DNA from 3 places in the Lysinibacillus sp. FSL M8-0337 genome. Region 2 is predicted to be linked to each of the others. Evidence: riboswitches for the same ligand, from Rfam matches in the RefSeq annotation. Region 2 holds a riboswitch; each other region holds the start of a gene.
The links. A riboswitch is a leader RNA that binds a small molecule or an ion and turns the genes downstream of it on or off. The one in region 2 is predicted to bind S-adenosylmethionine.
Positions count from the first base shown of each region.

Region 1: another riboswitch for S-adenosylmethionine. It lies ahead of MKY08_RS17835 (methionine ABC transporter ATP-binding protein); the one in region 2 lies ahead of metK (methionine adenosyltransferase).
Region 3: another riboswitch for S-adenosylmethionine. It lies ahead of MKY08_RS01665 (O-acetylhomoserine aminocarboxypropyltransferase/cysteine synthase family protein); the one in region 2 lies ahead of metK (methionine adenosyltransferase).

Region 1 is NZ_CP151996.1:3,647,894-3,652,182, reverse strand. Features, by position in the region: gene MKY08_RS17855 (arsenate reductase family protein) at 1-328, shown strand, start outside; gene gcvH (glycine cleavage system protein GcvH) at 410-790, shown strand; gene MKY08_RS17845 (hypothetical protein) at 989-1,330, shown strand; gene MKY08_RS17840 (thioredoxin family protein) at 1,345-1,656, shown strand; SAM riboswitch class I at 1,713-1,817, shown strand; gene MKY08_RS17835 (methionine ABC transporter ATP-binding protein) at 1,901-2,929, shown strand; gene MKY08_RS17830 (methionine ABC transporter permease) at 2,919-3,587, shown strand; gene MKY08_RS17825 (MetQ/NlpA family ABC transporter substrate-binding protein) at 3,655-4,289, shown strand, end outside.
Region 2 is NZ_CP151996.1:3,470,511-3,474,799, forward strand. Features, by position in the region: gene MKY08_RS16725 (gamma carbonic anhydrase family protein) at 1-326, shown strand, start outside; gene metK (methionine adenosyltransferase) at 682-1,878, opposite strand; SAM riboswitch class I at 2,136-2,254, opposite strand; gene pckA (phosphoenolpyruvate carboxykinase (ATP)) at 2,457-4,043, shown strand; gene MKY08_RS16740 (prolyl oligopeptidase family serine peptidase) at 4,120-4,289, opposite strand, start outside.
Region 3 is NZ_CP151996.1:346,724-351,012, reverse strand. Features, by position in the region: gene MKY08_RS01675 (homoserine dehydrogenase) at 1-324, opposite strand, end outside; gene MKY08_RS01670 (hypothetical protein) at 734-1,120, opposite strand; gene MKY08_RS01665 (O-acetylhomoserine aminocarboxypropyltransferase/cysteine synthase family protein) at 1,518-2,819, opposite strand; SAM riboswitch class I at 2,933-3,046, opposite strand; gene MKY08_RS01660 (glycerol-3-phosphate acyltransferase) at 3,202-3,831, shown strand; gene MKY08_RS01655 (acetyl-CoA hydrolase/transferase family protein) at 3,892-4,289, opposite strand, start outside.

The DNA.
Region 1 (4,289 bases), 180 kb from region 2:
ATGTACAACTTGTAAAAAAGCACAGAAGTGGTTAAACGACAATGGCGTTTCATACGAAGAGGTACACATCGTTGAACAAGCACCTACGAAAGAACAATTAAAGCAATATTGGCAAGCGAGCGGGTTACCACTGAAGAAGTTTTTTAACACTTCTGGCATGAAATACCGTGAACTTGGATTGAAGGATAAATTGGCGGAAATGCCGGAAGATGAGCAACTTACACTGCTTGCGTCAGATGGTATGCTAATGAAACGACCAATCGTGACAGATGGAAAAAAAGTAACGTTAGGTTTTAAAGAAACAGAATTTGAGCAAGCTTGGAAATAACTGCTTTTATCCTTGTTTTTATGATAGAAGTATGGCACACTGATAGTGAATATATTACATATTTATGGAGGGGTTTTTGGCATGAGCACACCTAAAGACTTACGTTACTCTGAAGAACACGAATGGGTAAAATTAGAAGATGGTAAAGTACGTATCGGTATTTCTCACTTCGCACAATCAGAACTAGGAGATATCGTTTTCGTTGAGCTTCCACAAGTTGGCGATGAAATTAAAACAGATGATCCATTCGGAAGTGTAGAATCAGTAAAAACTGTTTCTGAACTTTACGCACCAATTTCAGGTACTGTAGTTGAAGTAAATGCAGACTTAGAAGATAGCCCAGAATTCGTAAATGAATCACCATATGAAAAAGCATGGATGATCGTTGTAGAGCCTGCTGATGCATCAGAGATTGAAAACCTTATGACAGCTGAGCAATACGAAAAATTGATTGCAGAATAAACAAGCCTGTAATAGAAAAACGTCGGAAAATTTGCCGGCGTTTTTTATTATATCATGCTACAGTTTTTCGGCGCATCATAGGAATTGCTAGCTCAATAAGTTATCATGGAAACGCCAGAAATTGCGATGCAATAGTATGAAATTCGGTTATTCAAATGGTATGCTGTAGTAGATAACTGTCTAAATGGGGGTGGCGTTATGTTCGAAGGGAAATGTTTAATCGTGGAAGGCCGTTCGGATAAGCTTCAAATTGAACCTATTCTGAGTGAAGATGTTACAATCCTTTGTACAAATGGTACAATTGGTGTGCATCAATTAGAAGAATTACTCGACCCATATGAGGGCTGTGAGCTCTATACATTTTTTGATGCGGATACATCGGGCGATAAACTACGAGCATTAATGGATAGACATTATCCAGAGGCTGAGCATTTACGGACAATGCCAACATATAAAGAAGTAGAAACAACACCGAGGAAAGTGCTAGCGACGATTTTATTGCGCGCACATTTTTCAATCCATAATGAATATATTTTGTAAGGTTGCGTGAAATCATGGAAGAATGGTCAAAAGAGCAGTGGGAAACGGCTGTAAAGTCTGGAGACAAAACTGCCTTTTATTTATATACACCGATGTGCGGAACTTGTGCCGTTGCATCCAAAATGATGAATATCATTGAACAGTTACTACCAGAGGTAAAAATAGGCAAGGCAAACATCAATTTTCTAGAACAAATAGCTTTTGATTTTCAAATTGAAAGTGTACCTTGTTTACTCGTTAGCGATGGTGGAAAGGTTATTGATAAGATTTATGCCTTTCAATCCGTACCATTTTTATACGAATTGTTAAAAAAACCAATTGACTGAACTTTGCTAGCGTGGTAAAGTAACAAATATATTAAAAAACTATTAAATATATCGAACTCTTATAAAGAGCGGCGGAGGGAAGTGCCCTATGAAGCCCGGCAACCATCACATTTGTGAAAAGGTGCCAAATCACCCAAAGATTTATCTTTGAAAGATGAGAGAACGGTTTAGCGTATAAAGTACGTGACCCCTTCTACTTGTCTTGAGAGAAGGGGTTTTCTATATGAGAAAAGGAGTATTCGCTATGATACAGCTTCAAAATATTACGAAGAAATACAAAACCGCAAATGGCGAATTGACTGCTGTCAAAGATGTAAATCTTTCGATTAACAAAGGTGAAATTTTTGGCATTATCGGCTACAGTGGTGCTGGTAAAAGTACGATGATTCGTTTATTAAACGGTTTAGAAAAACCTACGACAGGTACAGTGAAGGTCAACAACCAAGAATTTTCATCTATTAAGGGGCAAAAGCTCCGTGATGCTAGACAAAAGGTAAGTATGATTTTCCAACATTTTAACTTACTTTGGTCTCGAACAGTGGCAGAAAACATTGCCTTTCCACTAGAAATTGCAGGTGTTTCTAAGCGTGAGCGAGAAGCACGTGTGAAAGAACTAATTGCACTCGTTGGCTTAGAAGGTCGCGAAAAAGCGTACCCATCACAGCTATCAGGTGGTCAAAAGCAACGGGTTGGTATAGCGCGAGCACTTGCCAATAATCCTGAAGTATTGTTATGTGACGAAGCTACATCTGCACTTGATCCAGAAACTACAGATGCAATTCTCGATTTACTTGTTGATATTAATGAACGATTAGGCTTAACCATTGTGTTAATTACGCATGAAATGCATGTTATTCGCAAAATTTGTCATCGCGTGGCGGTGATGGAGGCTGGAGAAATTGTAGAACGCGGAGAAGTATTGCAAGTGTTCCAAGCACCTCAAGCGGCTATTACAAAAAAATTCGTCTCTCAAATTACTGATACGAAGGAAACGCAAGAGACTGTTGCACAGCTTAGAGCAAATTATCCTACAGGACAACTGGTTAAACTTGTCTTTGTAGGAGAAAAAACCGAGCAACCCGTAATATCGCATTTAGTGAAGCAGTTTGATGTAGAAATTAGTATTGTTCATGGTAATATCTCACAAACTAAAAACGGCGCATACGGCACACTTGTTGTGCAAATTGATGGCTCAGAGACAAATGTAGCAGCTGCATTAAATTATTTGAATACAGTTGAAGTACAAACGGAGGTGATTGCAAATGCTAACTAGTCTCTTTCCGAATGTCGACTGGGAAAAAATGTGGTCTGCCACATACGAAACACTTTATATGACCACTATTTCAACGGTCATCACATTCATACTTGGTTTAGCCATTGGTATTATCCTCTTTTTAACGAGCCCAAACCAATTATGGGCAAATAAAATCGTTAACTTTTTAACGGGGTCGATCGTCAATATATTCCGTTCGATACCATTTATCGTGTTAATTATTTTACTAATACCGTTTACAAAGTTTTTACTTGGGACAATCCGTGGAGCAGATGCAGCTTTACCAGCACTTATTATTGGTGCAGCACCATTCTATGCCCGAATGGTATTAATTGCACTACGAGAAATTGATAAGGGCGTTATAGAAGCAGCTCGCTCAATGGGTGCTAAAACGTCCACAATTATATGGAAAGTACTAATTCCAGAATCATTACCAGCACTTATTTCTGGGATTACGGTAACGGCTGTTGCCCTTGTTGGCTATACGGCGATGGCTGGTATTATTGGTGCTGGCGGTCTAGGAAACTTAGCCTTTTTAGATGGCTTCCAACGTAATCGCCAAGATGTGACATTAATGGCAACTATTTTGATCTTAGTAGTCGTATTTATCATCCAATGGATTGGCGATATGATTACTTCGAAAACAGACAAACGTTAAAAAGGTTATACCGGTTATTTACCGCTAACATATTATGGTTTGAACAAAATAAAGGGAGTGTAGACAAATGAAGAAGTTATTAGCAGGATTATTTTTATCAGTACTTGTACTAGCTTTAGCAGCTTGTGGTGCTGGTAACAAAGATGAAGCAGGCTCTGGAGATAAGGCAGACGACAGTGCAAAAACTGAAGAAAAAGTAACATTAAAAATAGGTGCTTCTAACACACCTCACGCAGTTATTTTAGAAAAAGCAAAACCGATTTTAGCTAAAGAAGGCATTGACTTAGAAATCGAAACATACCAAGATTATGTATTACCAAACCAAGATTTAGATTCAGGAACAATCGATGCAAACTATTTCCAACATATCCCTTATTTAAATTTACAAATTAAAGATAATGGCTATGACTTTGTAAATGCTGGCGGTGTACATATCGAGCCAATCGGTATTTACTCTAAAAAATATAAAACTCTTGAAGACCTTCCGAAAGGTGCAACAATCTTATTATCTAATTCTGTTTCAGACCATGGTCGTATGCTGTCATTATTAGAAGCGAAAGGCTTAATTAAATTAAAAGATGGTATCGATAAAACTGCAGCTGAAATTAAAGATATTGTAGATAATCCGAAAGACTTTAAATTTGATGCGAATACTGCACCAGAACTACTTGTTCAAATGTTTGAAAATGAAGAAGGCGACGC
Region 2 (4,289 bases):
TACATCAAAGTCCAAAATATCCATTAATAATCGAAGATGAAGTAACAGTTGGACACCAAGTAACCTTACATAGCTGTACAATTCGAAAAAATGCCTTAATTGGTATGGGATCAATTGTGTTAGATGGGGCAGAGATAGGAGAAGGTGCATTTATCGGTGCGGGTAGTCTTGTCCCTCCAGGTAAAGTCATACCTCCCAATTGTTTAGCATTAGGACGTCCAGCGAAAGTTGTACGTGAATTAAATGCTGAAGATAAAGAAGATATGGAACGTATCGTTAGAGAATACGCGGAAAAAGGACAATATTACAAATCTCTTCAAAAATAATGGTTGCTCAATTCGGGCACATTGCCCCATAGTTGTAGGTGTTTAAATACGAAACAACTCTTTATGAAATAAATTCGCAATTTTCTTCCAACCGCCTACAGTACATCTTGTATGCTAGACGTACGGGAAGAAAGCGAATTTTTTCAATCACTTACGTAAAGTGCGCTTAAGTCTTTCACTTGATTAGAGAGCACTAGTTGCCTTCACAATTTAAATAGAAGGTGCATTTCTCCCCGACCTAGTAGCAGTAAGAAGAAATGCGAAAGGCAAGATAAAAAGGGGCCACTAGCTAGCCCCTTTCAATAAAACATTTACGTTTGTTCATTACCAAATCGAATGTTCTTGATAAAACAAATTATAAACTCGCTTTTTCTCTTAGTGCATCTGCCTTGTCCGTATTTTCCCAAGGTACATTTAAATCTGTCCGGCCAAAGTGACCGTATGCAGCCGTTTGTTTATAAATTGGACGACGTAAATCAAGCATTTTAATGATGCCTGCTGGACGTAGATCGAAAAGTTCGCGAACCCATTTTACGATTTCACTTTCACTTACTCGTCCTGTACCAAACGTATCAACGGCAATCGATACCGGCTGCGCTACACCGATAGCATAAGCAAGCTGTACTTCTGCACGTTCTGCTAAACCAGCTGCAACAATATTTTTCGCTACATAACGAGCTGCATAGGCTGCTGAACGGTCCACTTTCGTAGCATCCTTACCAGAGAATGCACCACCACCATGACGTGCATAACCACCGTATGTATCAACGATGATTTTACGACCAGTAAGTCCAGCATCTCCTTTTGGACCACCAATAACAAAACGACCAGTTGGGTTGATGAAGTATTTAGTCTGTGCATCTAATAACTCACTAGGAACTACTGGAGCAATTACTAATGCTTTTAAATCTGCTTGAATTTGTTCAAGTGTTGCTTCTTCATCATGCTGAGTTGAAATAACGATCGTATCAACACGAACAGGGACATTGTTTTCATCATACTCAATTGTTACTTGCGTTTTACCATCTGGACGTAAATATGCTAATTCACCTGATTTACGTACTTCTGTTAAACGACGAGCCAATTTATGCGCTAAACTAATTGGTAAAGGCATTAATTCAGGTGTTTCATTACATGCATAACCGAACATTAATCCTTGGTCACCTGCACCAATCGCTTCAATATCCGCATCTGTCATTGAACCTTCACGTGCTTCTAATGCTTGGTCTACACCTTGGGCAATATCAGGTGATTGCTCTCCGATTGCGACTAGTACAGCTAAGTTTTCAGCATCAAAGCCATACTTGCCTCGTGTATAGCCGATTTCTGCTACTGTATCACGCACAATGCCTTTAATATCTACATAAGTAGAAGTAGTAATTTCTCCTGCTACTAATACTAAGCCTGTTGTGACTGTTGTTTCACACGCTACACGGGCATTAGGATCTTCTGTTAAAATGGCATCTAAAATAGCATCCGAGATTTGATCACAAATTTTATCTGGATGTCCTTCTGTTACACTCTCTGATGTAAACAATCGACGGTTTGTCATTTGGTTTTCCTCCTATTACTCTTACAAATAGTATTTGCGAAATTAATACGGTACTCATTACCCATGTCAAGTCCGCTCCTAAAGGATTGAACTCTCAAGCCGTTGTTGCTTTTAACATGAGGATTTCGAAAGATCCGTCATTATAATAAGGAAAGAATTGCACATACTTACCTTTACATTCATTTTAAAAATAAAAAAAATCCTTTTCTCACGTGTACTTAACATGAGGAAAGGAATAATGACTGCGTAACCTTTCACTCTTATCGTTCAAGGGGTATCCCCTTGCATCAGGTTGGCACCAACGCATGTCGTGAAATAGTTCATGCAGGTTGCCGGGTTTCACAGGGCCTGACCCTCCACCAGCTCGGGATAAGAGTATCCGTTCAATTCCTCATCTTACGGAAAAGGTAGAACAATGTCAATTATTTTATGTCGTTTTGTTGAAAAGTATTTAAAACTCGAAAATAATTTTTGAATTAGTATAGATTATTAAAGCAATTGTGTTATACTATTTTTGAAATTAAGAAAAACTCCCTCAAACTCAAGGGAATACTATAAAAAAGGATGGTATTTAATCGATGAATTCAGTAGAAATTGCAAACGAACTGAAGGAATTATTAAACGGCGGGAACATTAACGTTCAACTTTCAGTACCACAATTAGCTGAAAAAGCTACATCTCGTGGTGAGGCAATGTTAACAGTAGATGGCGCAGTTCGTGCAGAAACTGGCAAATACACTGGTCGTTCACCTAAAGATAAATATACGGTAGAAGAAGAAAGCACAAAAGATAAAATTGACTGGGGTAAAGTAAACCAACCAATTTCTTCTGAAGTGTTCGATAACTTATATGTAAAAGTAGTTAAATACTTAAAAGAACGTGACGAATTATTTGTATTTAAAGGTTTTGCTGGTGCTGACAAAGATTCACAATTAAGTATTCAAGTAATCAATGAATATGCTTGGCACAATCTTTTCGCCCATCAATTATTTATCCGTCCAACTGAAGAAGAATTAGCTTCTCACGTTGCTGATTTCACAATTATTTCAGCTCCTAACTTTAAAGCAGATCCAGCTGTTGATGGTACAGCTTCTGAAACATTCATCATTGTATCACTTGAAAAGAAAATCATCCTAATCGGTGGTACTGAATATGCTGGTGAAATTAAAAAATCGATTTTCGGTATTATGAACTACCTATTACCGCAACAAGGTATCCTATCAATGCACTGTTCAGCAAACGTTGGAGAAGCTGGTGATGTAGCATTATTCTTCGGTTTATCTGGTACTGGTAAAACGACTTTATCGGCTGATCCTGACCGCAAATTAATCGGTGACGATGAGCACGGTTGGTCTGACAACGGCGTATTTAACATTGAGGGCGGTTGCTACGCAAAAACAATTAACCTTTCTGCTGAAAAAGAACCTGAAATCTACAACGCAATCCGCTTCGGTTCTGTACTAGAGAACGTAGCTGTAGATCCTGAAACTCGTGTTTGCGATTACGATGATGGTTCATTAACAGAAAATACACGTGTTGCTTATCCAATCCAATATATCGAAAATATCGTTGATCCATCTGTTGCAGGTCACCCAAAAACAATCGTCTTCTTAACTGCTGATGCATTTGGTGTTTTACCTCCAATCAGTAAATTAACAAAAGAACAAGCAATGTATCACTTCCTAAGTGGTTTCACATCTAAACTTGCAGGTACTGAACGTGGTGTAACAGAGCCAGAACCAGTATTCTCTACATGTTTCGGTTCTCCATTCCTTCCACTTCCAGCAACTGTGTATGCAGAAATGTTAGGTCAAAAAATCGATGAGCATGGCGCACAAGTATTCCTTGTAAACACTGGTTGGACTGGTGGCGAATATGGTACAGGTAGCCGTATGAAGCTTTCTTATACTCGTTCAATGGTACGTGCTGCTATCGACGGAAAACTAAACAATGTTGAAACAATTCAAGACGCTGTATTTGGCTTAAACATCCCTACAGCAGTTGAAGGTGTACCATCAGAAGTACTGAACCCACGCGATGCTTGGTCAGACAAAGCTGCTTACGATGTGAAAGCTGCTGAACTTGCTGGTCTATTCAACGACAACTTCAAGAAATTCTCAAATGTTTCTGAAGCAATCACTAAACTTGGTGGTCCATTAAAATAATGCATACAAAAAGGGAACGATGTATTCGTTCCCTTTTTTTAGTGTCTTTTTTTAGTGCCAGGCACTCAAACAATTTTCACTGTTTCTTCATCCACTCGCATAATGCACGAACCATTTCACGATTTTGTGCTGGTGGATATTGGTGGGCAAAACGTTGATCATACCAAGTTTCATACACCTTATTGGCATCTTCTAAGTAAAATGCTAACTGCCTTGCATGCTCAATATCTACATTTTCATCCCGAT
Region 3 (4,289 bases), 1.4 Mb from region 2:
GGCAAACATCACTTTGTTCGCTGTAATCACATGACATTTATGTTCAACCGCACGCTTTAAATAGCCAAATGCCGGCTCTTCATTGACAATCGCTTCGAATACAACTTGCATGCCAGGCTCTGCCAACACTTCATCCATACTCGTTGTCATTAAATGTGCTGTGCCCGGAACACGTTCACGACTAGCATCCGTTACTAATATTTTTGCTACTTCTAACTCAATGCCTAATTTATGTTTTAGCTCTTCACGCTTTTCATTTAAAATATGATAAATTCCTTGACCTACAGTTCCAAATCCTAAGATCGCTGCCTTTATAGTTGCCATACTTGATTCCCTCCAACGTACATTTCTCCAGTTTTCTCTCTATATAAAGTTTGTGCCTACAAGCACATATTCAAATAATTCAAAATTTAACCTAAAGAAAATTGTAACGCAAATAAATCCATTGCACAAGAAAAATCTTTCTAGGATGGACATTTGTTTTCTCTAGGCGTGCAAAAGAAATCGGTTTCATTGCCTTTATTATACGTTTTTTTAATAAATCTATAATTTTTGAACAAATATTGACGATTCTTTTATAAAAAAAAATGCCTTTCTTCTATTATATATGTACGAAGATACTACTTATAGAATGGCTGTCTTGAAAAGTCGAAACAAATTCAAAAAAACTTAGCACAACAAAAAGCTCATTCCCTATAGCAGTAGAGAATGAGCTAAAAAATATAAGGGAAAGTTAACTTGCTAGTAAAAATAATCGATAACGATATTGTGCTAAAGCTGATTGTACTAGTTTGATTTCTTCCTGTGTAAAGTTCGGTATGGCATATGTGCGCTCGATTAGTTGAAATGACCCGTATTGTAAGTAATACTCTGTCGCAGGTAGCGTAATATGGTTTGTACCATGAACTTTATACTCTTCAAAAACTTCTTTTACTGTATAGCCTTCTTCTTTAGCATATACGATTTCTTCAAAAGCACTATGTCCAAAAGTTTGTTGCCATTTTGATTCAACTGTCGAAAGTAAGTATTGAATGGCCATATTATTTACAAAATGATGGCTTTCATTTAATTCATATATAAGATAAGCAGTTACATTTTGTGCACGATAAATATTTCCCATTGTTAACACTCCTTTTTCGATCAGTTATGGAAAGCGAGAGTAGCTACTGGCTAGGTAGCTACCCCCTTTCATATATATATTCAAAAGTGGGGGAGCACTTATGAAAACAAATTAGCTGTTTTCGCCTAATGAATGGCGGTGAAAGTTTAGTAACATCATCACTTTGTTCAAGGTTGGTAGCCTTTCGAACGTTTTACTTAATCCCTAGTATACAGCATGGTTTTAACCAAGTCAACAATGCTTATAAAATTACTAGGTATTATTTATAAAAAATTTCAGAAAACTCACCGAATGAGGTAAGGATGAATGTCGCAACGTTATACGCATTACCAAATGAGGCATTTCGAATGAGAAAATACGTAAACGCTACAACATAAATCATTGGCTATCTTAATAGTTATGCTTCTACTTTTTGTTCAGTTGTTGTTACTTGTGCAATAGCTTGTTCTAAATCTGCAATAATATCCTCAATTGCCTCTAAACCAATTGATAAGCGAATGAGCGACTCGGAAACACCAGTTTGGATTAATTCCTCAGCAGATAATTGTTGATGAGTTGTAGACGCTGGGTGAATAATTAGTGATTTTGCATCGCCTACATTTGCTACGTGTGAAAATAATTTTACGCTGTCTATTAATTGACGGCCTGCTTCTCGTCCACCTTTAATGCCAAATGTAAGCACTGAACCGAAGCCATTTTTCAAATATTTCTTCGCTAAATCATGTGTAGCAAAATCTTCTAATCCATTATAGTTTACATACTCCACAGATGGGTGGTTACGTAAATATTCTGCAACTGCTAAGGCATTTTCATTATGTTTAGGAATTCGCAAATGGAGCGTTTCTAAACCTTGTAATAAGTTAAATGCAGCATCTGCACTTAATGTTGGTCCAAAATCACGTAGTAATTGCACGCGCAGTTTTGTGGCAAATGCAGCCGCTGCAGTATCAATACCGTATCGTAATCCGTGATAAGATGCGTCAGGTTCTGTAAATCCTGGGAATCTACCTTGAGTCCAATCAAATTTCCCTGCATCCACAACTACACCGCCTAAAGTTGTACCGTGTCCGCCAATCCATTTTGTCGCTGAGTGAACGACGATATCTGCACCGAAGTCGATTGGTGTTGAGCCATATGGTGAAGCAAAAGTGCTATCAATAATTAAAGGTAAACCGTTGTCATGTGCAATTGTAGCTACTGCCTCTACATCTAGCACTTTTAAGCTTGGGTTTCCGTAAATTTCAGCGAACACTGCTTTTGTCTTTTCATTAATGGCAGATCGGAAATTCTCAGGATTTGTTTCATCTACGAAAATTGTTTTAATACCGTAGTTTGGTAGTGTATTTGCTAATAAGTTATATGTTCCTCCGTATAAAGAACTTGCTGCTACGATTTCATCCCCTGCTCCTGCAAGATTTAAAATTGAAAATGCGATAGCTGCTGCACCTGATGAAAGTGCTACTGCTGCTGTACCGCCCTCCAATAAAGCGACGCGTTTTTCAAAAACATCTACAGTTGGATTTGTAATACGTGTATAAATATTGCCCGCTTCTTCTAAAGCGAAAAGACGTTGCGCATGAGCAGTGTCTTTAAATACGAAAGCTGTTGAACGGTACACCGGTACAGTTCGGGAGCCTGTCACTGGGTCTGGCTCTTGGCCACCGTGTAATAGTAAAGTTTCTGGTTTAAAATTCGACATGTTTTCTTCCTCCTAAATGGGTTTTACGATGGTACCGGAGATGAGGAGGATTTATGTGAGAAAACAAAAACCCCCTTCAGTTAAGAAGAGGGTTGCGGTTGCAAGTTTTCCTCCCCTTATCTGCCAGATCCAAGTAAGAATCTGTAGGAATTAGCACCTTAGCAAGTTCGTCACTCACTGGTTGCCGGGCATCATAGGGCCTATCCCTCCGCCGCTCTTGATAAGAGTATGTGATTCAATTTCCATCGTTGTTACACAGTATAAACATAGACTTTTTTTCTGTCAACAGTAAAATTTATTTTTTTCTGAAACTTCTGTCTGCTCCTTTACGTAATAAGAACACATACACTATATAAAAATATAGTTTGAAAGGAGTATTTTTATGGTAAAAGCCATGATTATTTTTATTATTATTGGTTATCTAATCGGCTGTATTCATGGCTCTAAAGTGGCACAGTTTCTTTCTGGAGTAGATTTAAAAAAGACTGGCCATGGCAATGCGGGTGCCTCAAACGCAACGCTTTCTCTTGGATGGAAATACGGCATATTAGTAGCACTTATAGATATAGGTAAAGGAGTTGCTGCCGTGCTATGCGCACTTTACTACTTTTCCTCCAATGCTTCACAATTTACTGAAGTACAAATGTGGTTATTAACCTATGCAATAGCTGCTAGTGTAATACTAGGTCATAACTTCCCGTTCCATATGGGCTTCAAAGGCGGGAAAGGAACTGCATCAATCATAGGCATATTGCTCGCTATTGATTGGAAAATTGCATTATTTGCACTTATGTTATTTGTCATTTTATCTTTAACAACAAATTATTTAATCATTGGTGTGCTTGTATTTTATATTGTTTTTTGTACAGCAACTTACTTATGGATACCTGGGGTTGGACCAACAATGATTTCAATTGTTCTTTTTGGTATCGCGCTCATGTTGCATATTGAAAATATTAAACGGCTTATCCAAGGGACAGAGCCTAAAGTAACATCTGCCTTTAAAAAATAAATTTAAACAAATCAAAGCCTTGAGAGACAACAAACAAACTCTCAAGGCTTTTTTATATCATTATTTTGCAAATGATGGATCTTGCATTGTACCGTTCTTAGCTAAATTGACATGCCAAGAAAGCGCTTTTTCTAAAATATGTGGTGTATGGTGTCCGCCTGTTGCCTCGTTCGCTTCGTTAAAGTACGCCCATAATTGATCCTTATAATCTGGATGCGCACAGTTTTCAATAATACGACCTACACGCTCTTTCGGTGCTAAACCACGCAAGTCTGCAACACCTTGTTCTGTGACAATAATATCTACATCATGTTCTGTATGGTCTACATGCGAAACCATTGGTACGATACTAGAAATTTTACCGCCTTTTGCATACGATTTCGTCACAAAAATACCTAACCGGGCATTACGAGCAAAATCACCAGAACCACCAATCCCATTCATCATTCGTGTGCCAG